DNA from 3 places in the Mesobacillus sp. MER 48 genome. Region 3 is predicted to be linked to each of the others. Evidence: predicted binding sites of a transcription regulator. Region 3 holds the regulator's gene; each other region holds the start of a gene.
The links. Region 3 encodes Rex, which represses fermentation and respiration genes when NADH is low (regulators of the CRP and FNR family bind a similar motif). Its sites were predicted from a motif close to TTGTGAAATATTTCACAA; they were not measured.
Positions count from the first base shown of each region.

Region 1: M3593_RS13870 (AtpZ/AtpI family protein) is a predicted target of Rex. The motif match lies at 4,428-4,445, and genes of this name have one in related genera.
Region 2: M3593_RS02220 (formate/nitrite transporter family protein) is a predicted target of Rex. The motif match lies at 1,284-1,301, and genes of this name have one in related genera.

Region 1 covers NZ_JAMAUR010000003.1:521,306-531,841, forward strand. Annotated here, with positions in the region: gene atpA (F0F1 ATP synthase subunit alpha) at 1-1,324, opposite strand, end outside; gene M3593_RS13845 (F0F1 ATP synthase subunit delta) at 1,349-1,885, opposite strand; gene M3593_RS13850 (F0F1 ATP synthase subunit B) at 1,882-2,400, opposite strand; gene atpE (F0F1 ATP synthase subunit C) at 2,643-2,855, opposite strand; gene atpB (F0F1 ATP synthase subunit A) at 2,928-3,638, opposite strand; gene M3593_RS13865 (ATP synthase subunit I) at 3,662-4,033, opposite strand; gene M3593_RS13870 (AtpZ/AtpI family protein) at 4,040-4,261, opposite strand; gene M3593_RS13875 (S8 family serine peptidase) at 4,529-6,817, opposite strand; gene wecB (non-hydrolyzing UDP-N-acetylglucosamine 2-epimerase) at 7,064-8,206, opposite strand; gene upp (uracil phosphoribosyltransferase) at 8,219-8,848, opposite strand; gene glyA (serine hydroxymethyltransferase) at 9,027-10,268, opposite strand; gene M3593_RS13895 (TIGR01440 family protein) at 10,407-10,536, opposite strand, start outside.
Region 2 covers NZ_JAMAUR010000001.1:443,566-454,101, forward strand. Annotated here, with positions in the region: gene M3593_RS02215 (XapX domain-containing protein) at 193-363, shown strand; gene M3593_RS02220 (formate/nitrite transporter family protein) at 425-1,264, opposite strand; gene M3593_RS02225 (endonuclease MutS2) at 1,615-3,534, opposite strand; gene M3593_RS02230 (Crp/Fnr family transcriptional regulator) at 4,019-4,693, shown strand; partial or broken gene M3593_RS02235 (LrgB family protein) at 4,782-5,351, opposite strand; gene M3593_RS02240 (SCO family protein) at 5,583-6,182, shown strand; gene M3593_RS02245 (hypothetical protein) at 6,314-6,451, opposite strand; gene M3593_RS02250 (ABC-F family ATP-binding cassette domain-containing protein) at 6,777-8,396, shown strand; gene M3593_RS02255 (YuzL family protein) at 8,443-8,577, opposite strand; gene M3593_RS02260 (YkuS family protein) at 8,673-8,924, shown strand; gene modA (molybdate ABC transporter substrate-binding protein) at 9,102-9,875, shown strand; gene modB (molybdate ABC transporter permease subunit) at 9,882-10,536, shown strand, end outside.
Region 3 covers NZ_JAMAUR010000012.1:50,873-61,408, reverse strand. Annotated here, with positions in the region: gene tsaD (tRNA (adenosine(37)-N6)-threonylcarbamoyltransferase complex transferase subunit TsaD) at 1-481, shown strand, start outside; gene M3593_RS22415 (ABC-F family ATP-binding cassette domain-containing protein) at 918-2,846, opposite strand; gene moaC (cyclic pyranopterin monophosphate synthase MoaC) at 3,027-3,521, shown strand; gene M3593_RS22405 (redox-sensing transcriptional repressor Rex) at 3,547-4,203, shown strand; gene M3593_RS22400 (YdiK family protein) at 4,228-4,428, opposite strand; gene M3593_RS22395 (CPBP family intramembrane glutamic endopeptidase) at 4,432-5,163, opposite strand; gene M3593_RS22390 (GNAT family N-acetyltransferase) at 5,404-5,931, shown strand; gene groES (co-chaperone GroES) at 6,116-6,400, shown strand; gene M3593_RS22380 (hypothetical protein) at 6,451-6,654, shown strand; gene groL (chaperonin GroEL) at 6,698-8,326, shown strand; gene M3593_RS22370 (AAA family ATPase) at 8,847-10,536, shown strand, end outside.

The DNA of each region.
Region 1 (10,536 bases), on a different contig from region 3:
GAGTCAGTGCATATAGGATTGCAACTTGCTTTTCAACAGCAAGCGGCTTGTTAAGATCTTGTTTAAGTACTTCTACCGTACGGGCACCGCGGTTAAGTTTTGCCTGAGTTGCTTTGTCAAGGTCAGAACCGAATGATGCGAATGCTTCCAATTCACGGTATGAAGCAAGGTCAAGACGCAATGTACCAGATACCTTCTTCATCGCTTTGATTTGAGCGGATCCACCTACACGGGATACAGAAAGACCTGCGTTGATCGCTGGGCGTACGCCAGAGAAGAATAGGTCGGACTGTAAGAAGATCTGTCCGTCTGTGATTGAGATAACGTTCGTTGGAATGTAAGCAGAAACGTCGCCTGCCTGCGTTTCAATGAACGGAAGTGCTGTGATTGAACCCGCGCCTTTAGCGTCGCTCAACTTAGCAGCACGCTCTAGCAAGCGTGAGTGCAAGTAGAATACATCCCCTGGGTAAGCTTCACGGCCTGGAGGACGGCGAAGCAGCAAGGAAAGTTCACGGTATGCTGCCGCTTGTTTTGAAAGGTCATCATATACTACAAGCACATGCTTGCCATCGTACATGAAGTCTTCAGCCATTGTAACACCTGCGTACGGAGCAAGGTATAGCAATGGAGCTGGCTGGGAAGCAGATGCTGTAACAACGATAGAATAATCTAACGCGCCGTTCTTACGGAGTGTTTCAACCGCATTACGTACAGTTGATTCCTTCTGTCCGATTGCAACGTAGATACAGATCATGTCCTGGCCTTTTTGGTTAAGGATTGTATCGATCGCTACAGATGTTTTACCAGTCTGGCGGTCACCGATGATCAATTCACGCTGTCCGCGGCCGATTGGAACAAGTGCGTCGATCGCCTTGATACCAGTCTGCAATGGCTCATGAACGGATTTACGATCCATAACGCCTGGTGCAGCGTACTCGATTGGACGAGTTTTAGTTGTGTTGATTGGACCCATGCCATCCACTGGCTGTCCAAGTGGGTTTACGACGCGGCCGATAAGCTGTTCCCCAACAGGAACCTCCATGATGCGGCCCGTACGGCGTACCTCGTCGCCTTCGCGGATGTCCGTGAAAGGTCCAAGGATGATGATACCGACGTTATTTTCTTCCAGGTTTTGTGCCATACCCATAACGCCGTTTGAAAATTCAACAAGTTCTCCAGCCATGACATTGTCGAGGCCATGAGCACGGGCGATACCGTCACCAACACTGATAACTGTACCCACATCACTCACTTGAATTTCCGACTGATAATTTTCGATTTGCGATTTTATCAGCGCACTGATTTCTTCAGCTTTGATGCTCATGAGTTTCACCCCTATCTACGAATCTTAGCCTAGCAATTTACGTTCTAAACGATCGAGCTTGCCGCGCAAGCTGCCGTCAAAAATGCGGTTTCCAATGCGAAGCTTTACGCCTCCAAGCAAATTGGAATCTACAATGTTTTCAATTTGAAGTGACTGTTTGCCAACCTGTGGCGCGAACGAAGCTGAAAGAGCTTCAGCCTGCTCAGCCGAAAGTGGCTGGACACTATAGACTTTTGCTTCAGCCACACCTTTTGCATCATTTGCAAGGGCGATGAACTGGTCAGCAACGTCTGCGATCTGGTCTTCGCGGTGGCGGTCAACCAAAATCATCAAAGTGTTAAGGACATACGTGCTTACAGATCCGAATGCCTGCTTCAAAACCTCTTTCTTCTTCTCATTAGGAAGTTTCGGAGACTTTAAAAATGCAGTCAATTCCGGATTGTTCACAACAACTTCTTTTACTGTGCGAAGCTCTTCCTCAACCTGTGGGAGAGCCTGCTTTTCAGAAGCGAGTTGAAAAAGTGCCAGGGCATAGCGTTTTGCTACTGTAGAGTTGCTCATCGGGCATTACCCGCCTCTTGAATGTATTCATTGATGAGCTTTTCCTGGTCAGCTGCAGAGATTTCCTTCTCGATTACTTTAGAAGCGATCAAGACAGAAAGTGAAGCAACTTGTTCGCGGATCGCCGCAACAGCCTGCTCCTTCTGCTGTTCGATTTCAAGCTTCGCAGATTCTTTGATTCTGTCAGATTCAGTGCGTGCCAGTGCAATGATTTCATCACGCTGAAGGTCGCCCTGTTTCTTTGCATTTTCAATTAGGCCCTGTGCTTCTGTGCGTGCCTGCTTAAGCATATCACGCTGTTCTTCCAAAAGTTTTTGTGCTTCTGCACGGCTCTTTTCAGCCGCTCCGATTTCACCAGCAATATGCTCTTCACGTTCCTTCATGATGCCCATCAATGGACCCCAAGCGAACTTTTTAAGCAATGCTAACAAAACAAGGAACATAACAAGCTGGAACAAAATATCTCCAGTATTTAGGCCGGAAGCCGCTCCCAATACAAAATTCATTGTTAACACCCTCGATTCACTCCCTTCAAGAGTTGTACCATGATTAAAAAAGGTCCAACATGCGTCATCCGGCTTAGTGCCGACGCTTAGGGCCGCTCAAAATGCCTGCTTGCCCTATTTTATTTCAAACGATTGCTTGCATTCAGATCCAGGTCTGCTCCTCTCCGGGTTTAACCGTCTCGAAGCCTACATAATAGAATGGCGAAGGTTCGCGCGGAATGATCTTCGCCATCTTAAATTCTTATAATTGATTAACCACCGATTACCATGAACGCGATAACTACTGCGATGATAGGAATCGCTTCAACCAACGCAACCCCGATGAACATTGTAGTTTGAAGCATACCGCGAGCTTCTGGCTGACGAGCGATACCTTCTACTGTACGTGATACGATCAAACCGTTACCAATACCTGCACCAAGTGCTGCTAAACCAATTGCGATTGCTGCTGCTAATAGACCCATTATAAAGTTCCTCCTTTAATGTATGAAAAAATAGTTTTATAAGTTTTGTTCATTAAATGAACAGGGTATATATTAATGGTCATGACTCACTTTATGAGAGAGATAAACCATCGTTAACATAGTGAAGATAAACGCCTGGATTGCTCCGACGAAAACGGAGAATCCTTGCCATACAAGCATTGGAACGGCTGCGGCCAAGTGTCCGCCTACTCCGGTTGCGAGGCTGGCTGCAAGAAGACCCAACAAGATCTCACCTGCGTAAATGTTACCGTAAAGACGAAGACCAAGAGTGAGCGTATTCGCGAACTCTTCAATGATCTTGATCGGGAACATGAACCAAAATGGCTTAAAGAATTCCTTGCCATATTCGGCAGTGCCCTTAAGCTTGACGCCATAATAATGGGAAAGCCCTACCACCATGACTGCAAGAGTCAGTGTGATGACCGGGTCAGCTGTCGGTGATTTCCACCATAGTTCATTGTCGACAACGACAGAGAACGGCAGTCCCAGCATATTGGAAACAAACACATACATCAGCAGTGTGATCCCAAGGACGTGAAATCTTCCCCCGTCCTTCCAGTCCATCGTGCTGTTGATGATTCCCTTGACGAAATCCATAACCCATTCCATGAAGTTCTGCATTCCTGTCGGTTTCATCGCAAGCCTGCGAGTGGAAAGAACGGCAATGATGAATACGATTGCGGTAGCTACTGTAATCATCAGCAAATTTGCTAAGTTAAAAGTAAGCCCAAATATTTCTTTTAATGGAGCTTCATGATGCATCAATTATTCACCTCTCTTCCCCGCTATTTACGTGATTGAAAAGTCTGGACAAAAAAATCTATCATAATGACAATATAAGCTGTCATTAATCCCAAAACCGTAAATACAAGGTTTATGCGATCCGGATATTCCATCGCAATGATTACGGCAAGCGCACCGGTCGCAAGTCTCGACATCGAGCCAAGTGAGCGAACCTTCTTCCCCTGTACCACCGAATCCCCGAAGGTGTTCATTTTCCTCGCAAGCAGCCATAAATTAAAAAGGCTCAGGCTTGTACCAAAAATCAATCCGGCAAAAACAGATTGATAGGTTGTAAACCCATATCCAAGTACATATAAGGACAATAATGTAAATATGTATTTTCGCTGGCGAGTAAACATATCCTTAATTTCCATTGGTGGCTAGTCTCCTGAAAAGAAGTGTTGGATGAGGCGAAGCATGGCATACACACCTGCCGCCAGTCCGATCAGCAATCCGAATATTAAGAAAAGCGGCTCTGTACCAAGGGTACGGTCAAGCCATCTTCCGGAAAAAATGCCAATTAAAATGGAGCCTACCAATTGAGATAGTATAGCGGACATGAGTGCCATCGCTTGTAAAGGGTGGCGGTTGTTTCGGCGCATAAAAACGCATCCTCACTATAGAGAATGGACATTCAGGGGAGTGAGAAATATTTTTGCAAAAACAATATTTTCACATAAAAAAAAGCTTGCATATCAACATTGAAAACCTTATCATTTTATGCCCTTTGTAAGCATACAATAGGCAAATGTCAATGTCAATCAATTGGGGTGAAAAAATTCACAAAGTTTTCACTGTGAATATATACCATCAACCCTATATCAGTATTATATTATTATAACAGAAAAAAACAGGACCGGAGTAAAGTTTCACCTTTTTCCGGTCCTGTTTTCAATAGAAGTTTTATCGATATAAATCATCGTTTCGATCATGCTCTCGCGCCCAGCTTTCTTCGCGAATACCTTTGCCAGATACACTCCGTCCTCCGGCAATTTTTCAAGCGGTATCTCTTTGCCGGCCATCCCTTTTTTCAGCTTTCTTCCCCAATCGAGAAAACCAACGAACCGAAACTGATCAGGATCGAAGAGGGCGATACCAAACTCGTCGGCTCCCCCGGGGAGATAAACTTCATATCGATAGGCTGTCCCAGAGTCGGCTGGAGCGAAACCGAAGCCCATTACCCGCGGATAATCCGGCTCTTCGAGGACATACAGATAGGGTATGCGGATCTTATTTTTTCCGTCATCCATCACAAGGCTGCCGTCATTGATTTTGTCATCGAGCATCTCCGGGGTAACCTTCATCGCCACTGCGACATCTTTACTTTCACCTGGTTTGAGTGTAAAACTCAGCGGCAGCTCCCATGCAATCCCTTTTTGTTTTTTCGGTATCGAGAAGGAGTAGGACTTTGTGGCGGAGCCCGTATTTTTCACTTTCAGTCGAGCGCTATGCCGATGCATGTTATCTGCAAGCTGAAATTTCCCAAATTGCAGCGATCCAGGAATCACGAGGCTCTCTGTTTCGATTGCAGCTTCTGTCTGGATCCGTCCTGCCCCCTGCTCGAATGTCCGGTATGTTTTTCCGGACTGATCCTGGATTTCCTTGGCAGTGTTCATGATCGCCGACTTGATTTCAGCAGGATTCCAATCCGGGTGCGCTTGCTTGATGAGAGCCGCAGCACCGGCGATATGGGGCGATGCCATGCTCGTTCCCTGAAGCGGCAGGTATCCTCCGGGAATCGTGCTGTTAATCGCGACCCCTGGCGCTACGATATCCGGTTTGATTTCCCAGGTGACCGTCACCGGGCCGCGCGAACTGAAGTCTGCCAGGATATCTTTTTCTTCTATTAAATGGATGCGAATCATCATCGAATTGTTTTTCAGTTGCTTTTTCAAAGCCAGCCCAGTTTTCTTGCTGATTGCAGCTACAGGGATCGGCAGGGTCTCTTCAAGGTTTCCGAAGAATGTACCATCCGTATTGTTGTAGATGATGACACCAATCGCGCCTGCTTCGAAGGCATTCTTTGCTTTTTCGGTAAAAGTAAGCTTGCCCCGCTCTACGAGGACTAGCTTATCACTAACATCTTTCATCTCTTCTTTGGTTCCCAGTCCTGCAAACACCAGGTTCTCACTCTGGGTAATCTTCCAATTGTCCGAACCCTGTAAAAGCTCGAGCCTGATTTCTTCCGTGTTGCCTGTAGCGGTGATGTACGGTATCTGCATCGGTGGAGTGGAAGCGCCCACCGATATCGCTTTTGAAGCGGTCCCTGGCGACCCGACTGTCCAGCGGTTAGGACCTGAATTACCCGAAGACGTAACAGCGACGATCCCCGCATCTACCGCTTTGTTAAGCGCAAGGCTGATCGGCAGATCAGGACCATTTACATCATTTCCAAGTGATAGGTTCAGGATGTCCACCTTATCCTTGATCGCTTCATCTATCGCCGCAATCACCTGCTCGGTCGTTCCGCTTCCGCCCGGACCAAGCGCCCTGTAGGCAACAATTTTCGCTTCAGGTGCCATGCCTCTCATTCTCCCGTTTGCTGCGATGACACCGGCCACATGCGTACCATGAAGCGTGCTTTTGAATCCCATACCCTTCGTTTCCATCGGATCATCATCGCCATCTACGAGGTCATGGCCTCCGGCAAAACTTCTCCTTAAGTCAGGATGCTCGTAATCGATTCCCGTATCGATCACCCCGATGGTAATCCCCTTTCCCGTCAAATGGTTTCCCTTTTCATCAAGCAGCCCATGGACCGCTTCCGTTCCTATTAATTCAAAGTTATCAATGAAGCTGGGGCTGGATTGATAGTGCTGAGGCTGGTGAAGTGATGAATTCTCCACTCTGTATGTGTTTACTTCAGAAACAAGTTTTACATTTTCTATCCCTTCCAGCTGTTTCAGTTCAGAAGCTGGCCCCTGTACAGAATATCCATTGATCGCATGTGTGAACACACGTCGAAGCTTCGTATTTTTAAGGTTTTTCAGCGTATTTTTGATTTGCTGTTCCTCCACCGGCTGCTCCGTCATTACGATGGCGATTTTTTCAGCCTGGGGATCTTCACGCGGAATCTGCGGATGCTGCAATTTTTGTGGCTGGAAGGCGGTAAGGATGACTAATGAAAGGAAAAAGAAGAAAATGCTACGGATTTTCATGAAATACAGCCCTCCCTTTTTAGCTTAGCCTGTCATTTTAGGGAGAATAGTATTCAGATTACATTTTTTCCGCGAAAACTGCGGGGAATTCCGCGAAAGCGATGTTGTTTCCCGCGAAAAATTGGATAATTCCGCGAAATCTTGATGGTATTCCGCGAACTAGAATTATTCTAAATCTACAAACAAAAAAATTCGACTCTGCAATATCATAAAAAAACACCCCTAAAAGAGGTGTCTAGGTATAGCTTATTTATATTGCTCCGGACGAGTTTCTGTTCTATTAAAGTAAAAACGGATTGCTTCGCAGATTCTTTCGGATGCGCGTCCGTCTCCGTACGGATTTGAGGCTTTGGCCATTTTTTCATAGGCTTCGCGGTCTGTGAGCAATTCAGTAGCCATATCATAAATTGGCTGCTCTTCGTTCCCTGCAAGCTTCAATGTACCTGCTTCAATCCCCTCCGGACGCTCTGTCGTATCACGGAGAACAAGAACTGGCACACCGAGAGAAGGTGCTTCTTCCTGCACTCCGCCTGAGTCGGTCAGGATCAGATAGGCGCGTGATGCGAAGTTATGGAAATCAATGACATCAAGCGGCTCAATCAGATGGATGCGCGGATCGTTTCCTAGCACTTCATCAGCAAGCTCACGGACCACAGGGTTAAGATGGACTGGATATACCACTTGTACGTCCTTCTGCTCATCGACAATCCTTTTGATGGCACGGAACATATTGCGCATTGGCTCACCTAGGTTTTCTCGGCGGTGCGCCGTCATCAGGATCAAACGGTCATTGCCTAGCCTGTCGAGCACCTCATGATGATAAGCATCTTTCACCGTTGTTTTCAATGCATCGATAGCTGTGTTGCCAGTTACGAAGATATTTTCTTCCAGCTTGTTTTCCTGCAATAGGTTGGCAGCTGACTTAGAAGTCGGGGAAAAATGCAGGTCTGCCATGACGCCTGTCAGCTGACGGTTCATTTCCTCAGGGAACGGGGAATATTTATTCCACGTTCTCAATCCGGCCTCGACATGGCCAACGACAATCTGATTATAGTAAGCCGCGAGACTTGCCACAAAAGTGGTTGTCGTATCACCGTGGACCAGGACGATATCCGGCTTCACTTCTTTCATGACTTTATCCAGGCCTTCAAGACCGCGGGTCGTCACATCAATCAAAGTCTGGCGATCCATCATGATGTTCAAGTCATGGTCTGGCGTGATATTGAAAATGTTCAGAACCTGGTCAAGCATTTGACGGTGCTGGGCAGTGACTGTAACAATCGATTCAAATTGTTCAGGATGTTTCTGCAGTTCAAGGACAAGCGGAGCCATTTTAATCGCTTCCGGGCGTGTCCCAAAGATAGTCATTACTTTAATAGGCTGATTCATATTAAACACTCCTTACTTCGTCCCAAATAAACGATCTCCTGCATCTCCAAGGCCAGGTACGATGTATCCGTGGTCGTTCAGCTTTTCATCGAGCGCGGCGATATAGATATCGACGTCAGGATGGGCTTCTTTTACCGCTTCGACGCCTTCTGGGGCTGCAATCAAACACATGAATTTGATGTGCTTGGCGCCGCGATTTTTAAGAGAGTTGATCGCTTCAACAGCAGATCCTCCTGTCGCAAGCATTGGGTCAACGACGATGAAGTCGCGCTCTTCGACGTCGCTTGGAAGCTTCACATAATATTCAACCGGCTTCAATGTTTGCGGATCACGGTAAAGACCGATATGTCCTACCTTCGCTGCCGGGATTAACTTCAGGATGCCGTCAACCATTCCGATACCTGCACGCAGAATCGGGATGATGCCGAGCTTCTTGCCTGAAAGTACTTTCGATTTTGTCTTTTCGACTGGTGTTTCAATTTCAATTTCCTCAAGCGGCATGTCACGCGTGATTTCGAACGCCATCAGCGTTGCGACTTCGTCTACAAGCTCGCGGAATTCCTTTGTGCCTGTGCTTTTTTCGCGGATATAAGTAAGTTTATGCTGGATCAATGGATGGTCAAATACGTATACTTTTGCCATGATTATCGCTCCTTTTAAAGGTAAATGAGTTGTGAACACCGTCTGTTATATGTAAGATCTGCTGAATCACACTTCGTTTAATTTTACAGAAAAACCTCTTTACAAGCAACCGCAATAGCGTAATGATTTTTCCCTGAAAAAGCGGCCCTCATTCATGATGGGCCGCCGGGGTGTTATTTTATCTCTCAGGGTATAATTCGAACTTGCTTGTCAGGTCTTCGACGCGTTTGCGCGCTTCTGCCAGTTTTGCTTCATCTTCATGATTTTTCAGGGTGAACGCGATCAATGAAGCAATCTCGTCCATCTCTTCATGTCCGAAGCCGCGGCTTGTGACGGCGGCTGTACCGATACGGATTCCGCTTGTGACGAATGGGCTTTCCGGATCGAATGGGATCGTATTTTTATTGACAGTGATGCCGATTTCATCCAGGACCTTTTCCGCTACCTTTCCAGTCAGGCCAAGTGAGCGCAGATCAACCAACAGCAAATGATTGTCTGTACCGCCCGATACAAGATCGATTCCTTCTTTGTTCAAGCCTTCTGCAAGGCGGTTGGCATTGGAGATGATATTCTGGGCGTATTCTTTGAAAGAATCCTCCAGCGCTTCGCCAAACGCAACTGCTTTGGCAGCAATGACATGCATAAGCGGGCCGCCCTGGATGCCAGGGAAAATGGACTTGTCGATTTTCTTCGCGAATTCTTCTTTGCAAAGAATCATCCCGCCGCGCGGTCCGCGAAGGGTTTTATGGGTAGTCGTCGTGACAAAATCAGCATATGGAACCGGATTCTGGTGCAGGCCTGCTGCAACCAAACCGGCGATATGCGCCATATCGACCATCAAATAGGCGCCGACTTCATCCGCGATTTCACGGAAACGCTTGAAATCAATCGCTCTTGGGTATGCACTCGCACCGGCAACGATCATCTTCGGCTTATGTTCACGCGCTTTTTCAAGGACAACATCATAATCGATGACTTGAGTTTCCTCGTCGACACCGTACTCGACGAAATTATACTGGACACCACTGAAGTTAACCGGGCTGCCATGAGTCAAGTGACCGCCGTGGGAAAGATTCATCCCGAGGACGGTATCGCCCTGTTCAAGAACGGTAAAATAAACCGCCATATTCGCCTGGGCGCCTGAGTGAGGCTGGACGTTCACGTGCTCTGCGCCAAAGATTTCCTTCGCGCGGTCGCGGGCGATATTTTCGACAACATCGACATGCTCGCATCCGCCATAATAGCGGCGGCCTGGATAACCTTCCGCATATTTATTTGTCAGTACAGATCCCTGCGCTTCCATGACTGCCTCGCTGACAAAGTTCTCAGATGCAATCAATTCGATTTTCGTACGCTGACGCTTCAATTCATCCTGCATTGCTGCGAATAACTGGCTATCCTGCTGTGACAAGTGCTTCACGTAAGTTCCCCCTCTTGATATGTATTATCTGGTTTCGTTATTAGAAAATTCATTCTTATTTTAGCCGATATTATGATGAAAGAAAAGGATGACGCCAGAAAAAACAGAACCATTGAACAGGTTCTGCTTCTTCATCAATCAACATGATTCATTTTCGTTTGTTCGTTCGTAAACTGCTCGGGCGCCCCCGATCAGCTTCGGCCTTGTTTTCGCCAGCGTCACATGGGCATGTCCGACGCTTTTCTGCTGCACTCTGACTGGCACGGCG
Region 2 (10,536 bases), on a different contig from region 3:
GATGTCAATATGTAGAGTTATATTTTACCACTATTTTAGTATAAGAATAGAAAAAATCGTTTTATTCAAAATAAAGAAAGAATAAAGCGTTTTCATTTAAGTTATGTCATGTTAAAATAATATTGTTTTAAGTGATCAGACGTCTGCTCACCTATTGATTTAATCTATCATGCCATAAGAGGCGGTGAAATCATGAGAGAAATAATATTGAGCCTGGTTGCTGGTTTGATCGTTGGGATTTTATTTAAATTCCTCAAGCTTCCGCTCCCTGCACCACCAGTGCTGGCAGGTGTACTGGGAATTGTCGGCGTTTATTTAGGCGGAGTTGTTGGAGAGTGGATTTTGAACAGCTTTAAAGGATAAAGGCGTTCATCAATAGGATTAGCAAAAAAATCCACGGGGTCACCGCGGATTTTTTCTTATATTAAAAGTATTGTTTAAAGGTGTTTTGTCCATAGAAAGCGGATGATTCCACTTGCTTTTTTGTTGCGGCATTCTTTGTGGCATCCAGGTAAACATAAATTGATCCAACGAAAACTGCCCCGCCAATGATATTCCCTATCGTAACTGTCAGGAGATTATGAATACCTAAACCAAAACTAATGGTCTCTGGATGTTCAACAAGAAGAGCAATCGAAAATAAAACCATGTTTGCGACACTATGCTCAAAACCCGATACTACGAAAGCGAACACCAGCAGCATCATTACCCCGATTTTTGCTCCATCTCCCTTAATATTGTAAGGTACCCAGACCGCCAGGCATACAAGCCAGTTACACAGAATCGCACGGAAAAATAATTGGATTGCGGGGGTATTCATCTTCATGCTTACGGTTTCCATCATATATTGTGTTTTTTCAGGCGTTGGGAAAATCCCCGACAACATAATGACCGTCCCAAAAAATATAGCTCCTGCGATGTTTCCTGCATAGCAAGCAATCCAGTTTTCAGCGGTATCCCTCCATGATGTCGCCTTTTTAAGAGAACTGATGGTCATCAGCATCGTGTTACTAGTAAAAAGCTCCCCGCCGCCGTATAAAATCAGTACCAGAGCCAATCCAAAAAAGATCGAGCTTACGATTGGAGTCGCTGGAGAATGCGCATCAAAAAAATACTCCCCCAGGCGATATGAGACCATAATCCCAAAACCGATGTATACACCTGCAAGTGCAGCTCTTATTAAATACTTCAACTTCGATTCTCTTAAGTAATTTTTCTTTTTCAAAGCAATACCAATGGCAATGTCGATAGGATGTCTGCTCAAGTTTAAGACCTCACTTAGTTTGTGAAATAAATCACATTTTTATGTTGATTTAATCTTATACTTGATTTATCTGTTTGTTAAGACAAAAACACATGACATGTTTATGACCATTTATTAAGCGCTTCCATAGCATTATCAATGCTACTAGACGGTTTTCACCGTCACTTTCTTAAAATTCATAGGGGCTTTCCCCTAAGCGTCCAATTTCTAAAAAAGCAGGGCGATTCAGGAAAAGCCTTCTGTAATAGCAATGAATGTATCTATACTCCATTCTTCTCTGGATCTGCACTATCTGGGGCCCAAAGCCGCTCCGCCTTGGGGCCCATCATCCTTAAGCCTTTGAAAATCCATCAATCTTGCCTGATAATACTTCCTTCAATATGCTTTCGCTCCATTTGGTTCAGCAGCTTACGGTGTTCTTTGGTTTCAAATAAAATATTGAAATCGTAATCTTCTGGATAAAGTTCTGCCGCAGGGATGTTCAATTTCAGACGTTTATGATTTACTTCTATTTTTTCATCTCTCATCTGCACAATATAATTCCCATTACTGTCAGGCCCTTTGTAAATGACGCCAAGCTCTCCTGAACTTGTTACATAAACACTATCACCCATTTCGAAGCGATTTATTGTTTTGCTGGCATCGGCCGTTTTTTTTCTTTTATGCTTATTGACAATCAGCTGCTTTTCCCGCCTTTTTAATTCATTGCTATCTTGAAACAGAGCACTATAATTCTTTTCAGATTTATAAGTGATCATATGGGCCCGTTCTATTAATTTTGGATGCACTCCTAACTTCAGGGCAATCGCAAATGCTTGGCTATCGCCTCCCGTTCCGATGCGCAGCCGGTAGGTGGGCATCAATGTCTCCAGATCGAATTCCATTGAGCCATTCATAAAATCTTCATGTGTATCCGCAAATTCTTTGATTTCGCTATAGTGTGTTGTAGCAAATATGGTCGCTCCCTTATTGTTCAGGTTCTCAAGTATGGCTGTTGCCAATCCCATCCCCTCTCCAGGATCGGTTCCAGAGCCGAGCTCATCCAGGAGGACAAGGGTCCTGTCATTTGCTTTTTCTAGAATCTCAATGATATTCACAATCCTAGAACTGAAGGTACTTAGGTTTTGCTCAATACTTTGCCCATCCCCTATATCCACAAGGATCTTATGAAAAATACCTGATTTGCTGCCCTCTCCAACCGGCAGGAGCAATCCACTTTGGGACATCAACACCAGCAGACCAGCTGTTTTAATAGAAACCGTTTTCCCCCCGGTATTTGGTCCAGTAATCACAAGTGCATGGTAGTTCGTTCCGATCTCGAGCGTTAATGGAACCGCATTCCTGCCAAGAAGCGGATGACGTGCCTTTTTATAATCAATCACTTGATCATCCACGATATCGACTTTTTTTGCATCAATCGATCGACAATACTTTGCTTTTGAAAATAAAAAATCAAAATGGACCATCGTCTCGATCGCAAGCTTAATTTCTTTTTCTTTACCTTCTGCCAGACCGGTAAGGGCAAATAAGATTTTCTCCACCTCTGCCTGCTCCTCGAAGAAAAGCCACTCCATTTGATCCTGAAAGACGCCGATTTCTTCTGGTTCGACAAAAAGAGTTGAACCTGAAGCCGATGTATCGAGCACAGCCCCCCTTACCTTCCCTCGATATTCCTTTTTTACAGGTATAACATACCTTCCATTTCTCTGGCTGACGACTGCTTCCTGAAGAAATGGTTTGAGTTTTGCTGACTTCAATAATTGTGTAAGCTTTTCCTTCAAACGCTCCTCCTGGATACCAATTTGTTTGCGGACCTTTAACAGCTCTTTTGATGCGTAATCATCAATTTGTCCATTGCGAATACACCTTTGGATTTCCGCCGCTAGTTCAGGCAGTTCCTCAATACTATAGACATAGGCGGATACTCTAGGTGCGCAATACTCTTTATCCCTCATAAATCGGCGGAGCTTGCTGCAGCTGTCAATGAATGAGTTCAACTGTACAAGTTGATCTACTCGCAACGGGATTCCTTTGTTAAAACCATTCATTACCGCTTCCATGCCTTCAAGACCATGGATAGGAACGCTTGAGCTGATTTTTAGAATTTCAATGGCTTCTGAAATTTCCTTATGCCATGCGTCAATCTGCTTTAGGTTTGTGGATGGTTCCATTTCCATAGCTTTCTTTCTGCCTGATTCTGTTAAAGCGAATCCCGAAATGGCTTCTTTGATTTTGTCATAACCAAGAACAGTGTAAGTTTGTTCGTTCAATGTTTATTCCTCCTTAAAAATAAAAAAGCCGCAATGGACAAGTCCAAAGCGGCTTAAAATGCTTACAGCTGGGCTGTGAGCAATATATTTACGAAAAAAAGCTGTGTATATGCACACAGCTTCTGCTCACAAATATCAAGCATGCTTCTATGTTCATTGTTCTTAACATCCAATCCAGGCCATAACGAAATAAACCTAAAAAAGGCTTCATTTCAAACTGGATTGACCGTATGAAATTAACGGTTAGTTAAGAACGACACCTAACATAGAACATACTCCTTACATATCAATAATCTCCTCAATAGGATACGTCGTTTTTGCCTCTTTTGTCAACCAAATTCATCCATTTTTTTGAAAAATGATTTGTAAAAAGAATGTTCACATTTTCTCTATTGACCTGTTGTTTATATTTCATTTTAATTAGGGTTAACCAAAGGTCGAAAAAGGTGGAGATTTTGTGGCCAGCCAGGAAAATGTCAGTAGTATGAATTATGAGATAAGTGAACTGATCAAGGCATCGGAAAAGATCATAAAGTTTAAAAAAGGGACCTTTTTATTCCGCGAGGGCCAGGAAGCTAAAGAAATGTATATCATCCTTTCAGGAAAAGTGCAGGTTTCCAAGATGAACGCCGAGGGCAAAGAATTGTTTTTAAGGCTGTGCAAGAAAAAGGATATCGTCGGTGAGCTTACTCTTTTTACAGTTGGGCCAAGGTATCTGTTCAATGCAAAAGTTGTTGAGGACGGTGAAGCAGCCGCAATCAATATCGAGAATCTGGAAAACATCTTATTCAACAATAGCCAATTGGCATACCAGTTCCTTAAGTGGATGAACGATCATATCCGTCGGACCATCACTAAATTCAGGGATCTCGTCCTGCATGGAAAGAAAGGCGCTTTGTATTCCACTTTGATCCGCCTTAGTAACAGCTACGGTATTAAAAAGGAAGATGGCATCCATATCAATGTACCAATTACAAACCAGGATCTTGCTAACTATTGTGGCACTGCAAGGGAAAGTGTAAGCCGAATGCTCGGGGAATTGCGGGACGAAGGAATTATTTCGATTAATAGAAAAAGGATTATCATACATGACCTTGCTTTCCTCAAACGTGAAATCCAGTGTGAAAATTGCCCCATTGAGTTCTGTAACATGGATTGAAGCATTAAAAAAAGGAAGCTTATAAATCGTCAGCTTCCTTTCTATATTTTTCCATAAAACGCTTCGAGATTTCCGCCAATATTTCCCCTTATAAAAAGAAGGGGATAATAACGGGCAGCAGGAGTGATGTAAGGATCGCCGCCAATCCAATCGCTGCTCCTGATACCGCCCCCTGAAGCTCCCCTTCTCTGGCAGCTTGGGCAGTACCGATCCCATGGGCGATGGTGCCGATCGCCAGTCCTCTTAAAAAAGGATCATGGATTTTCATGACATTCATCAGCCAAGGTCCCAGCATCGCTCCTGTCATTCCGGTAATCATGACAAAGGCTGCCACCAAAATCGGATCAGCATCTATAATCCTGGCAACCTCGGAAGCTACTGGTATCGTTATGAATTTGATGTCAAGAAACCAGGATAATATTAGTCAAGTTCAGTAAATAGCCTATCATGACAGCTGAAAGAATAGTCGAGACAGTTCCCGTTAAAAGCCATGCCAAAGCAGGTTGAACGCAATTATTTTTCTTTGTTTGTATAAAGGCACTTCCAGAGCTACTGTAGCCTGTCCCAGAAAATAGGTTATTATTTCGCTCGCTGCTTCGTACTCCTTATAAGGGATGTTCAGGACCAGCAAAACGCAGATCACGATGACCGTACTCAAGAAATTTGCAATATGTATATAACGAACTTATCCGCTTTCAAGAAAATGGCTCCTTTTTCGTTCCAAACATTATTACTATAATTATAGATTCCGTTTACTTTATTGCAAGAATGTTTACTTTTTTCATTGATCGTCCCTTTTGAAAAGGCAAAAAGAATAAACATAGTTCACACAATGTCCATATGATTTTCCTCGTGTTTCTTATATCTTATAAAGGGGGAGGCTTGCGTTATGAAAAAAATCTATATTATTAGCTCACTTATTGTTTTAATTGGTATTGCATCCGGAATCTCATACTTTTTAGTCAGGGATGCCAATGCACAAATACCAGAAGGCATTACCCTGTTAACCATGGATGAAGAGAAATATACATTCGGAGAAGATACGGACACAATCAAGCTGGTGGAGTTTATTTATACAAATTGCCCGGATATCTGCCCTACGACAACCCAGGAGATGAACCTTCTGCGCAATGATTTAATAAAAGAAAACGTTTATGGAGATAAAGTCCAATTTTTAACGATTACGATTGACCCGTACCGTGACAGCCCAGAGGTTTTAAGGAAGTACATGGAGAATTTCGGGCTTGAAAATGACGGGAATTGGATATTCCTTACCGGGGACCCAGCCAATACCCTAGAAGAACAACAAAAAATCAAGAAGGTTGCCGATACATTTAAATTCCAGTACCGAGACCCAGGAAACGGTTTTTACGTGCACAGTACTTTTACTTACCTGATTGATGAAAATAATAAATTCATCAAGAAATTCCCTATGGGTGAGGATTTTAAAAAAGATAAAGTTTTCGAAGCCATTATGGATGAGCTTTAAAAATAAAAGAAAGCGGTGGCTGCACCGCTTTCTTTTATTTTTATTAACCGTAATAGATTGGCTTTTACTTCATTACTGAGTGAAGTAGCTGGATGCAGTTTACCGCGAAGAGGAAAAAGCCAGTCTATCTCTTAATGTGAATTAACAGTGGTGGGATGTTTCTCTGTTTTTTGCAGGGAGAAAAATTCTGATTTTGGCTTAGTAAAGCTGACTTTTATCCCTGATTCCTTTAGGCGGTTCACAAAATCAACCAGCTGCTTTTTAGCCATTTCAAAAACTCCTTTTTATCCATCTTTGTCTATTATTATTCTACATGAAAAATATGAAAAATGTGTGAAAATGAGCAAAAAAATTGACATCCAGACAAAAAATTTTTTCATTATTTTCCCAATATACTTCTTCCCCATATTATGTTAGCCAGATGGACAAAATCCCTTCTAAACTACTCTTGCTTTTTCCCATTTTCCCTCCAGTGGAAACACCTTTATGAAAAAATGTTTCCTTCCTGCGCAATTTGAATGTAAAAGAATTCGCTCACAAGGTTCAAACATGTTATAATCTTTGGGATATATATTAATGGAGGCTACTAAATAAATGATTACAGTTCAAAATGTTGGCCTGAGATATGGTGACCGCAAGCTTTTTGAAGATGTTAATATTAAATTCACACCTGGAAATTGCTATGGTTTGATTGGTGCTAATGGAGCCGGTAAGTCCACTTTCCTTAAAATATTATCAGGTGAAATCGAAGCTCAGACAGGCAATGTTTCCATGACTCCTGGCGAGCGTATGGCAGTACTAAAGCAAAACCACTTTGAATATGAAGATGTTGAAGTTTTGAAAGTCGTCATAATGGGCCATGCGCGTTTGTATGAAGTAATGCAGGAAAAAGATGCAATTTACATGAAAGAAGATTTTTCCGATGAAGACGGCATGAAAGCCGCGGAACTCGAAGGAGAGTTCGCTGAATTGAATGGTTGGGAAGCAGAATCTGAAGCTGCCATCCTGCTTAAAGGTCTTGGAATCGGCGAAGACCTCCACACGAAGAAAATGGCGGATATCAGTGGCGGAGAAAAGGTAAAGGTCCTTCTTGCCCAGGCATTATTCGGCAAACCGGATGTACTCCTTCTTGACGAGCCTACGAACCATCTTGACATCGCTGCGATTCAATGGCTGGAAGAGTTCCTGATCAACTTTGAGAATACGGTTATCGTGGTATCCCACGACCGTCACTTCCTGAATAAAGTATGTACACATATTGCTGACCTTGACTTTGGCAAAATCCAGCTTTATGTAGGGAACTACGATTTCTGGTATGAGTCCAGCCAGCTTGCAATGAAAATGCAGCAGGATACAAACAAAAAGAAAGAAGAGAAAATCAAGGAATTGCAGGCGTTCATTGCTAGATTCAGCGCCAACGCATCTAAGTCAAAGCAAGCAACTTCACGTAAAAAACTGCTTGATAAAATCTCTCTGGATGATATCAGACCATCTTCCCGTAAATATCCATATGTAGGATTCACTCCTGACCGTGAAATCGGTAATGACTTATTAAGGGTTGATGGTATTACCAAAACGGTTGACGGCATAAAAGTACTTGATAATATCAGCTTCATCATGAATAAAGATGATAAAATCGCATTAGTTGGGAAAAATGAAATTGCCATTACGACTCTGTTCAAAATCCTGACAGGTGAAATGGAACCAGACAGCGGTACATTTAAGTGGGGAGTGACCACTTCCCAGGCATATTTCCCTAAGGACAATTCCGAGTACTTTGACGGCTGCGACCTTACTCTTGTTGACTGGCTGCGCCAGTTCTCGCCAAAGGATGACAGCGAGAGCTTCCTGCGAGGATTCCTTGGCCGTATGCTATTCTCTGGTGAAGAAGTATTGAAGAAAGCAAGCGTTCTTTCTGGAGGCGAAAAAGTCCGCTGCATGTTATCAAAGATGATGCTTTCTGGTGCGAATGTGCTCTTGTTGGATGAACCAACGAACCACTTGGACCTTGAATCCATCACAGCTTTGAACAATGGAATGATCAACTTCAAGGGTTCCATGATCTTCTCGTCCCATGACCATCAGTTTGTTCAAACTGTTGCAAACAGGATCATGGAAATCACTCCAACAGGATTGGTCGATAAGCAGATGACCTATGACGAATATCTTGAAAACGAAGAGCTTCAAAAGCAAATTGCTGAGATGTATGTGTAAGCTAAAAACCCCCGGATTTCCTCCGGGGGTTTTTACTTTGAACATATCAGCCTCTTTTCTGCTTTCTTCTTGAGGAATCTGCAGACTTGCTACCGGTTTCACTTGCCGTAGTGCCCTGCCCCTCCACCTGGCTTGAATTGAGTCCGATGGTTGATGGATCCTTTTTTCGCTTATTTGACATCATTGCACCTCCTTTACCTGCATTTAATATTGTGAAGCTCAGGGAATAAATTATTCTTGCCGCGGACAAGTTAAATGAGTGAGGAGGTGTAGAGAATGGCAAGAGTAGGTGTAGAACAATCTTTATCTAATATCTCTGAAGCATTGCGCCAAAAAGGCTATGACGTTGTTGAACTTCGCCAGGAAGCAGATGCACAGGGCTGCGATTTCTGTGTCATCAGCGGGATTGATTCAAACATCATGGGTATGCAGGATGTTGTGACCCAGGGTTCGGTCATTGAAGCCAACGGCCTTTCTGCTGAAGATATTCTAAGACAGATTGATCAAAAGTCAGGGCAAATCCAATAAGAATCACCGAAACTGCCGATAGGCAGTTTTTCTTTTCCCCGCAAGTCCTTCTGCTCCACTATCCATGATATTTTCACCAACTTGTGATATTTTCATTATGTAGCTTCCTTCTATATCCGATATAATCAGTTATAACCATTGCATATGATTAAAAGTTTTGTAAGGGGATGTCTTTGTTTGAGAATATTACATATATTCCTTTTCGCTGCTTTGCTTACCGTTCTGACGAGTTGCGGAGCCAACAGCGATACGAAAGGAACTGAGCTTACCGTATCTGCTGCTGCAAGCCTTCAGGAGGCGTTGGAGGAAGCAGGAAAAACCTACTCGAACCAGAATCCAGACATTAAGATTGTTTATAACTTTGGGGGGTCCGGTTCCCTACAGCAGCAGATTTCCCAGGGTGCACCAGTAGATTTATTTGTTTCTGCAGCACAGGACCAATTCAATGTATTGAGGTCAAAACAACTTATAGATCAAAACCATAGTGTAAAACTATTAAAAAACGAGCTTGTTTTGATTACCCAGAAAGATAACGAAAACCTTCATTCTGTAAAATCACTTGCAGAAGCTGAGATTTCAAGGATTGCAATCGGAACACCGGAAACTGTCCCTGCAGGGATGTATGCAAAACAAGCTTTACTTTCTTTAGGCTTATGGGAAGAGATTGAACAAAAACTCATCCCCACAAAGGACGTCCGCCAGGTTCTGTCCTATGTTGAAACCAGGAATGTGGAAGCCGGCATTGTTTATAAAACCGACGCCATGGTTTCTGATCAAGTAAGAATTATACCCTTTCAGAAAGAAGCTCTGCATGATCCAATCATTTACCCTGCCGGGGTCATTGCAGGAACCAGGCACAAGGAAGAATCAAGCAGGTTTCTCAATTTCCTGAAAGGAAAAGAAGCGATGGAAATTTTTGAAAAATATGGCTTTAAAGCAGCATTGGAATGATTATTTATGAGCAGTGATTTTTGGACCCCGATCAGACTATCGGTGGAGATTGCATCAATGTCGGTGGTGTTTGTTTTTATTTTCGGCCTATTGTCTGCCAGGTTCATGGCGAAAAAGCAATTCTTTGGCAAAACAGCAGCAGAAACACTCCTTACATTGCCTTTAGTACTCCCGCCAACGGTAGTCGGGTTTATATTGATCATCATCTTTGGCATCAACAGCCCGATAGGCAGAACAGTGGAAAATCTATTCGGCAGCACCATCATGTTTACCTGGTGGGCTGCTGTAATCGCTGCATCAGTCGTGGCATTTCCTTTGATGTATCAATCAGCTAAAACTGGGTTCCTTCAAGTAGATCCAGGAGCAGAAGAAGCTGCAAGAGTAGATGGAGCAAATGAATGGAAAGTATTTTGGTATGTCACGCTGCCCCTGTCATCAAGAACAATTGTTACAGGGTTGATTCTCAGCTTTGCAAGAGCTCTCGGCGAATTCGGCGCAACACTCATGTTTGCCGGCAATCTGCCCGGAAGAACACAGACAGCTCCGACGGCTATCTATATGGCGATTGAATCCGGGAATCTGGATGCTGCCTGGCTTTGGGTTATTGCCATGGTGGGCATCTCATTCCTTATGTTGCTTTCAACATCATTCTTAAAACAGT
Region 3 (10,536 bases):
TCCAGGTGGTCCGCATATCGACAGGCTGGCTCATGAAGGACAAGCAACCATTGACCTGCCGAGGGCATGGCTGGAGGAAGGGTCTTATGATTTCAGCTTTAGCGGGCTGAAGTCGGCTGTGATCAATGTTGTGCATAACGCACAGCAGCGGGGAGAAGAAATTGCTCCTGAAGAGCTTGCGGCAAGCTTCCAGGAGAGTGTCATTGATGTACTCGTCACGAAGACCCAAAAGGCTGTAAAGGAATATGGTGTGAAACAAGTTTTGCTTGCCGGAGGAGTTGCAGCCAATAAAGGCCTGAGAGAAAAATTATCCACAGAATTTGCAGGTTCAGATGTGGAAATTGTCATTCCTCCGCTGTCTTTATGCACTGATAACGCAGCGATGATTGCCGCTGCAGGTAGTGTCATGTATGATAAAGGGCAAAGAGCAGCACTGACATTGAACGGAAACCCTGGTCTGGAGATAACTATCCACAACTAAAGTCGCAGTTAAAAAGTATTTTTGTCAGACTCTTCTGTGGATATGTAAACGAAAACAGTGTTAGATTGTGTATAATGTGGATAAGAAATGCTTGTTTTGTGGATAATGTGGAAAAGTCTCTGGATAACCTATAAATCAATCTTCACTATGTGAATAACTATGTGAACAAAAAGTCCCGGTTGCTAATCGGGACTTTTTTGTTGGATAAAAAGTAGAATTCTGGGTTCTTAAATTGGAAATAATATTTGATTTTTCCAGTTTGCGAATAAAAAGGTTGGTTTTGCGAATAAAAACAGCATTTTTGCTATTAAATACACCGTTTTTGCGCACAAACCAAATCATTAGTAAACAATCCACAACTTTCTGTGGATAACCATCATCAATAAGTTTTCACATACAAAAAAACCGGACACATTCATGCCCGGTTTTTCCAAACTTACGCCAATTCTGTCCACTCTTCCATCAGTTCGTCGAGTTTTTCCTTGGCTTTTTCGATTTTAGAATTGATTTCTCCTGCTTTTTCGTGATCCTGGAATACTTCGGGGTCACAAAGCAATTCTTCATATTCTGCAACTTCTGTCTCGAGCTTATCGATCAACGCTTCGACCTCTTCCATACGCCGTTTGCGCTGGCGCTCGAGCTTCTTTGCCTCTTTATCCTGCTGATAGGAGGTCTTGTCCTGTTTGACTGATTCGGTGACTATGCCAGCTGCTATGGCCGCCTGTCTGGCCAGTTCCTCAAGTTCTTCCTGCTCTAACTTCTTCTCGACATAATAATCATAATCACCTAGATATTCTGTTGCCCCACTACGATCGAGCTCAAGGACCTTGGTAGCGATCCTGTTGATAAAGTAACGGTCGTGGGAGACGAACAGGATGGTGCCTGGATAATCGATCAAGGCGTTCTCAAGCACTTCCTTGCTGTCCAGGTCCAGATGGTTTGTCGGTTCATCCAAAATTAGGAAATTGGACTTTTGCAGCATCAGCTTGGCTAGTGCCAACCGTGCTTTTTCACCGCCGCTCAGGGTGTAGACGATTTTTAACACATCATCGCCTGAAAAAAGGAAATTGCCCAATACGGTGCGGATTTCCTTTTCCGATTTCAGTGGATACTCGTCCCACAGTTCATTTAAAACTTTTTTATTCGAGCTCAGCTCTGCCTGTTCCTGATCGTAATAGCCGATTGAGACATTTGAGCCGTACTGAATATTGCCGGTAATCGAAGGCAGTTTTTCGACGATTGTTTTTAGTAAGGTCGATTTTCCGACGCCGTTTGGCCCAACAAGTGCAGTACTGTCGCCACGCGAAAGGTTAAAAGAGATATTTTCGGATACGGCTTCATTCTGATAGCCGACAGCAAGTGTATTTACCTTCAGGACGTCATTCCCGCTCTGGCGTTCAATCTGGAAGCTGAAGGAAGCTGACTTTTCATCTCCCATCGGCCTGTCCATCCGATCGATTTTCTCGAGTTGTTTCCGGCGGCTCTGGGCCCGTTTCGTTGTCGAGGCCCTGGCAAGGTTCCGCTGGATAAAATCCTGCAGCTTGGAGATTTCATCCTGCTGCTTTTCATATAACTTCAGGTCGCGCTCGTAATTTGCTGCTTTTTGTTCTAAATATGAGCTGTAATTGCCCGGGAACTTCGTCAGCTGGTGACGGGAGATTTCGTATACCTGGTTCACAACCTTATCAAGGAAATAACGGTCGTGTGAAACAATCAGAATCGCACCGGCATAACCCTGTAGGTACTGTTCAAGCCAGGATAGCGTGTCGATGTCCAGATGGTTGGTCGGTTCGTCAAGAATCAAAATATCAGGACGTGTCAATAACAGCTTGGCGAGCGCAAGCCTTGTTTTCTGTCCTCCGCTTAAAGTGGAGATTTTTGTGGAATAATCAAAAGACTGGAAGTTCAGGCCGTGCAGGACCGAGCGGATGTCAGCTTCGTACTGATAGCCGCCTTTTTCTTTGAACTGGACCTGCAAAACGTCATAATCCTTCAATACTCTTTCATACTCGGACTCGTTCGACAGAATGTTAGGATCAGACATTTTTTCCTCAAGCCGGCGCAGGTCTTTTTCCATGCTGTGCAGATGATCAAAAACGGCCAGCATTTCATCCCAAATACTTTTCTCGGATTCCAGCCCGGTATTCTGGGCAAGATAGCCGATTGATGTTCCTTTCGGGCGGATGATCTCGCCGCCGTCATGGGATTCATAGCCGGCAATGATTTTCAGGAGGGTTGATTTCCCAGCCCCGTTCCGGCCGACAAGAGCAACACGATCATTGGTCTGTATTTCAAACTTGATATTCGATAAAATAAGATCAGCCGCAAAATATTTTGATAGCTGATTGACTTGTAATAGAATCATTATTTTTCACCTCTAATGCCTTAGGGATAGTGTAACCCAATCCTATTGGCTCGGCAATATGTGCGGCCTGCTACAGGCGGTAAGGCAGAAAAATTTCATCTTCTATATGTGAAGATAGAAACAAAGTTCACACACAAGTTTGTGAAAATAGTGTATTATTTGGTTGAAAGGAGCTTGAAGATGGCAGAATTTACGCATTTTAATGAAGAGGGAAGAGCGAAGATGGTCGATGTCAGTGAAAAACCTGAGACGGTCCGTACGGCAGTCGCCCATTCAAGCATTACCGTTAATGAAGATATATATGTAAGGATTACTGAAAATAAGATGAAAAAAGGTGATGTCCTGGCAGTCGCGCAGGTTGCTGGCATCATGGCAGCCAAGAAGACGTCCGAAATCATTCCGATGTGCCATCCGATTCCATTAACAGGAATTGACCTTTCGTTTGAATGGGAGCAAAATGGAAATGATTATATTTTAAATATCGCTGCAGCAGTTAAAACAAAAGGGAATACAGGGGTAGAAATGGAAGCGTTAACAGCAGCATCAGCATGCGCGCTGACTGTTTATGATATGTGCAAGGCCGTTGACAAAGGCATGGTGATCGGCAAAACCTATCTTGTGGAGAAAACTGGCGGGAAAAACGGCGATTTTAAGAGAGATGAGAAGTTAAAATAGAATACGAACAGGTGGAGGATGGAGAATGACGAATGATGCTATGAAGATTCCGCAGGCAACTGCAAAACGCTTGCCGCTGTATTACCGATTTTTATTGAACTTGCATTCTTCAGGCAAGCAGAGGGTATCGTCCGCGGAACTGAGTGAAGCGGTAAAAGTGGATTCGGCTACGATCAGAAGGGACTTTTCCTATTTCGGGGCTTTGGGTAAAAAGGGTTACGGCTACAATGTGAATTACCTGCTGACTTTTTTCCGAAAGACGCTCGACCAGGATGAACTCACGAAGGTTGCGCTGATCGGTGTTGGTAATTTAGGAACGGCGTTTTTGAATTATAATTTTTCCAAAAACAATAATACAAAAATTCAAATTGCCTTCGATGTCGACCTGGATAAGGTTGGGACGCAGATTGGCGATGTACCTGTCTATCACATGGATGACCTCGATAAAGTTGTTGTCGAGGAAGGCATCCAGGTGGCGATCCTGACCGTGCCGTCAGCGGTAGCACAGCCGATTACGGACAGACTGGTACAGGCGAATGTGAAGGGGATCCTGAATTTTACGCCCGCGAGGCTGAATGTACCGTCTTCAATCAGGATCCATCATATTGATCTGGCAGTAGAATTGCAATCATTGATTTATTTCTTGAAGCATTATCCGACAGACAGTGATTCTGAAGAATAAAAAATGGCTCCTTCGATGAAGGAGCTATTTTTTATCCATTTGTTTCAGTTTGAAATGGAACAGGATCATTCTGATGCCGGAACCGAAATCGAACGTTGCGAGCAGGACGAGCAAATAACTGAAAAATCCCCAGCCTGTATCGTTGACATTTTGGATGGCGAAATAGGTGAATAAGCTGCCTAACAAGATGTAGACAATGCCTGAAAACATAGGCGATTGCTTCATGACTTAAAATCCCCCAATAAAGCTTTGTATTTTCTCTGCTTCTTTTATCATTCTCTCAATGTCTTCCCTGAATACGGATTGAAGCAGTACAACCATTGTATTCATTGTAACATGGGCGATGATCGGCACGATGATCCGCTTTGTTTTTACATAAAGGAAGGCAAACGTAAAGCCCATCGCAGAGTATAGGATCACATGCTCCGGCTCCATATGGGCCAGTGCGAATATGACGGAACTGATCAAGGCTGCTAAGAAAAAGTTCATTTTCCTGTGCAGACTGCCAAAAATAATCTTCCTGAAGACGATTTCCTCCAAAATCGGACCGATGATCGAGCTGACGAGAATCACAACCGGAAACCTTTCAATCAGTTTGATGATTTCCTGAGTATTCTCCGAGCCCATCTCAATTCCAAGCATGCTTTCGATGCTGCCTGCAATCGACTGCGCGAACAAGGCCAGGAATACCCCGGCGAAAGCCCAGGCAGCCGAACTTGCCGGCGAAGATACTTCACGCAAATCAGCATTTATGGTTCTTTCCTTCCTTAAAATCAGCAGGATGATCAGAAGAGTCAGTGAAAAGCTGATCACAAGCCAGTATGGAATCGCAAGGGTTTGCATTTCATCAAGGCTTTTTCCCATCGCAGCACCGATGAAAGCAATGATTGGGACACCGACCAGGCTTGAAAGCTGCATAACAATATAGGCAATAATGACGTACCAGTATTCTTTTTTCAATCGAAAAAACTCCTTAATAATGCAGAAATGTATGTTCTGAAATTTTACGTAATAATATGCTGGCCTGTAAAATAAAATACGGGGATAGCTTTGCTTATCTATACACTCTCTATATTCTACTAGTAAATGATTTGAAAGTTCAAATTGTAGGGTCAGGATGAAAAAGTTGGTTGTTCGAACTTAGTATTCCCTGACTACCAGATACTTGTTAAGGTGAATTAAAAATGATTGGAGGTCCAAATGATTTATTTGGAAACATCCCGACTGATTTTGCGCGACTGGTTAAGCGCAGATTTAGAGCACTTTTGCAAAATGAATGCAGACCCGGATGTGATGAATTATTTTCCTCGTGTTTTATCCTCGGCAGAAACTGAGAGATTTTATCAGGCGATTCTTGCCGAGTTCAAAGAATACGGCTTTGGGTTATATGCGGTTGAAGAGAAGAGAACAAAAGAGTTCATTGGATTCATAGGGTTTCACAGGGCAACATTCGAATCAGATTTTACCCCGTGCATCGAAATTGGCTGGAGGCTGAAGAAAAATGCCTGGGGCCAAGGTTATGCAACAGAAGGTGCCAGGGCCTGTTTGGAATATGGATTCAAGAACCTGGGCTTTAGCGAGGTCGTCAGTTTTACAGCAGAAATCAATAAACCCTCTGTCAATGTCATGAAAAAAATCGGCATGAAACCTGTTAAAACATTTCTTCACCCAAGAGTGGATCAGGATAGTCCGCTGAAGAAGCACGTCCTCTACCAAACCAGGAAGTGACGCCGTCAGCAGAGATTTCACCAGCATTCGACACCATCAGGACCCTCGTGAATTTTCATGAAAAATTTTAGCTTCACGCTTGCAAAAAAAATAGAGATTCATTATTATATAAATTGTGTTAGCACTCTATTGAGGCGAGTGCTAATAAAAAAAATCTACATATAATTTGAGGAGGTTGTTTCACTTGATCAAGCCACTAGGAGATCGCATTATTATCGAGCTTGTTGAGTCTGAAGAAAAAACTGCAAGCGGTATCGTTTTACCCGACACAGCGAAAGAAAAACCTCAAGAAGGTAAAGTCGTAGCTGTTGGAACTGGCCGTGTACTTGAAAACGGTGAGCGCGTTGCTCTTGAAGTTGAAGTCGGAAACCGCATTATCTTCTCAAAATACGCAGGAACAGAAGTGAAGTACCAGGGAACTGAGTACCTGATCCTACGTGAAAACGACATTCTAGCAATAGTGGAATAGAATAGCGGAAGCGCCTTGGTCAGGCCCGACAAGCGCTGGAGGGCCTGGAAGTGAAGTCGCTCTTTGACTTCATTGCCAGGACCGAAATCGATATGTATAGCCGACTGTTCAGAAACGCAGAAACTGGAGACTCAGACAAAGAAGCGCTTTTTGCTTCTGCCGGCGGAGTTGAAGTTTCGGAGTTTCTAGGAGGCGACACTAAACAATCGTCTCGAGGGACTAGGCGCTGGATCTGGACACTAACAAAAATGTAGTGGGTTAACATATTCATTAAAATTCTGAGGAGGTTTTTCTACAATGGCAAAAGAAATTAAGTTCAGTGAAGAAGCACGCCGCGCGATGCTTCGCGGAGTAGATTCTCTTGCAAATGCAGTAAAAGTAACTCTTGGACCAAAAGGACGCAACGTGGTTCTTGAGAAGAAATTCGGTTCGCCTCTTATCACAAACGATGGTGTAACAATCGCAAAAGAAATCGAACTTGAAGATGCATTCGAAAACATGGGTGCTAAGCTTGTTGCTGAAGTAGCAAGCAAGACAAATGACGTTGCTGGTGACGGTACTACTACTGCAACCGTTCTTGCACAGGCGATGATCCGTGAAGGTCTTAAGAACGTAACCGCCGGCGCTAACCCAATGGGTATCCGCAAAGGTATGGAAAAGGCTGTTATTACAGCTGTTGAAGAGCTTAAGGCTATTTCTAAGCCAATCGAAGGCAAAGCTTCTATCGCACAAGTTGCGGCAATCTCTTCTGCTGACGAAGAAGTTGGCCAATTGATCGCTGAAGCAATGGAGCGCGTTGGCAACGACGGCGTTATCACAATCGAAGAATCTAAAGGCTTCACTACAGAATTGGATGTTGTTGAAGGTATGCAGTTCGACCGCGGATATGCATCTCCTTACATGGTAACTGATTCTGACAAGATGGAAGCAGTTCTTGAAAATCCATATATCCTGATCACTGACAAGAAAATCGGCAGCATCCAGGAAATCCTTCCTGTCCTTGAGCAAGTTGTACAGCAAGGCAAGCCATTATTGCTTGTTGCTGAAGATGTTGAAGGTGAAGCACTTGCTACATTGGTAGTCAACAAGCTTCGCGGAACATTCAACGCAGTGGCTGTTAAAGCTCCTGGTTTCGGTGACCGCCGTAAGGCTATGCTTGAAGACATCGCTGCATTGACTGGCGGTGAAGTAATCACTGAAGAGCTTGGACGCGACCTTAAGTCTGCTACAATCACATCTCTTGGACGCGCTTCTAAAGTTGTGGTTACAAAAGAAAACACAACAATCGTTGAAGGTGCTGGAGACAGCGCTCAAATCGAAAGCCGCGTAAACCAGATCCGTGTTCAAATGGAAGAAACAACTTCTGAATTTGACCGTGAAAAGCTTCAAGAGCGCCTTGCTAAGCTAGCTGGCGGTGTCGCAGTCATCAAGGTTGGTGCTGCTACTGAAACTGAATTGAAAGAACGCAAGCTTCGCATTGAAGATGCTCTTAACTCAACTCGCGCTGCAGTTGAAGAAGGTATCGTATCAGGCGGTGGCGTAGCGCTTCTTAACGTATACAACAAAGTTGCTGGAATCCAGGCTGAAGGCGACGAAGCTACAGGTGTGAACATCGTCCTTCGCGCTATGGAAGAACCAGTTCGCCAAATCGCTCACAACGCTGGCCTTGAAGGATCGGTCATCGTTGAGCGCCTGAAGCGCGAAGAAGTCGGCACAGGCTTCAACGCAGCAACTGGCGAGTGGGTAAACATGATCGAAGCTGGTATCGTTGACCCAACTAAGGTTACTCGTTCCGCACTTCAAAACGCTGCATCTGTATCTGCAATGTTCTTGACTACTGAAGCAGTAGTTGCTGACATCCCAGAACCAGCTGGTGCTGGAATGCCTGACATGAGCGGAATGGGCGGAATGGGCGGCATGATGTAATATAGACTTAAAACCTCTTTTAATTAAGGGTTTGTAAGCATTCGTAAACTTCATGGTGTCCGAAAAAGTGACCGATAACAGGTTGTTAATATTTATAGAGGTGCTCCTTTAAGTCTTTGTACTTATGGGAGCGCCTCTTTTTTTATTCTTCATTTGTTTCATCAAATAAGATGGTCAATAACTTCTCTAGTTTTTTTGTTTAACCATGTAAATTCCAATGATCATCGTTTGTAAAATAGTTCATTCGAAACCATCCCCACTCATAAAACACCAATTCAACGTGTGAATTTCCTATTCCTTAATCTAATTAGCCCTCAAACAATATTTTTCTGGAATAAGCAAGAGTCTAAAAAACGAATTAGAAGGTGTTTGAGAACTGTTTTAAGTTATAATCTTTTTTTAAACTTTCATAATAAATTCTTTCAGTTTGATTATAATTTGGAAATAATATGAATTTATTGGTATATTGTGGTTTTGGTGTTAAAATTATTATAAACATATTTATAAAAGGTGGGATAAAGTGGACATTAACCTTAAGAATTGTAATAGTATTGAGACTGGTGAAATATCAATTATTGAAAATAAAGTTAATATTAAGTATGCCATTAACGGTACAGGAAAAACTACTATTTCAAAAGCCATTGATTTATATATTAATGATAGGAAGTCTTCAACCAACCACCTAATGAATTTGAAACCATTCAAATATAGAGGAGATAAAGAAAATAATAACCCTGAAATTAATGGATTGGATTCTATAAATACTGTAGCTGTATTTAATGAAGACTATGTGGATAAATATGTTTTTTTGGCAGATGATTTATTGAAGGATAGTTTTGATATATTTATTCGTGATGATAAATATGAACAAGGTATGGTTCAAATCAATCAACTGATAAAGGTTATAGGAGACACGTTTAAGGATAACGAAGAAATTGATACGCTGTTATATGATTTAAGTGAATTAATTTCCTGCTTTGGTAATTCTAAAGGTTTAGCTAAATCAAGTAGTTTATATAAAGGAATAGGAACTGGAAACAAAATCAAAAATATCCCAGAAGAATTGACTGTATATAAAGATTTTATACAACATCAAGAAAATGTTAAGTGGTTAAAATGGCAGATGAATGGGAGTGATTATTTAGAAATTTCTAATGCATGTCCATATTGTACTTCGGAAATTGAAAAGAAAAAGGATACAATACTTGCAGTGAAAAAAGAATATAATTCTAAGTTAATAGAACATCTGAACAAAGTAATTGATGTTGTTCATCGTTTAAGTGCTTATTTTACAGAAGATACATATGAGAAAATTATTAAAATAACCCAAAGTGTTGATGGATTAAAAGATGAACATGAAAAGTACTTATTAGAAGTAAGAGAACAAATTATAGTTCTATACAGTAAACTAAATAGTATAAAATCATTAGGTTTCCAAACACTAAAGGAATTTGATAAAGTTACAGAGGTTATTAACAAATATAAAATAGATTTAGAATTTATTAGTCATTTGAATTCAACGTTAACATCAGAAAAAATTTCTGCTATCAATGGATCCCTAGATGAAATTCTCCTTAAAGCCGGAATTTTGCAGGGGGAAATAAATAAACAAAGAAAGCATATTGAGAAGACTATTAAAGAATATAAAAATGAGATAAATAACTTCTTAAAATATGCAGGGTATAAATATCAGGTTAATCTTGAAGAAGATGAACATCACACTTATAAATTAAAACTTAAACACAATGATTTTGTTGAAGATAACGTTGAAAATGCAAAACTTTTTCTTAGTTATGGAGAAAAAAATGCTTTTGCATTAGTTTTGTTTATGTATGAAGTTATTAAGAGCAATCCCGACTTAATTATTTTAGATGATCCAATATCTTCATTTGATAAGAATAAAAAGTATGCGATTATCGATATGTTATTTAGAGGGGATAACAGTCTTAAAGGAAAAACTGTGTTAATGCTAACTCATGATTTTGATCCAATAGTAGATATGATATACCACTTCCCGCGTAACTTTGAAACTGTTTTACCCGAAGGGTGTTTTTTAGAAAACGCAAATGGAATTTTAACTGAAAAGACGATAATGAAATCAGATATTAAAACTTTCTTAGAAATAGCGAGAGAAAATATAGCCAGTCTAGATGAAGATATAAATAAATTGATTTATTTAAGAAGATTTCTGGAAATAAACGACGATAAGT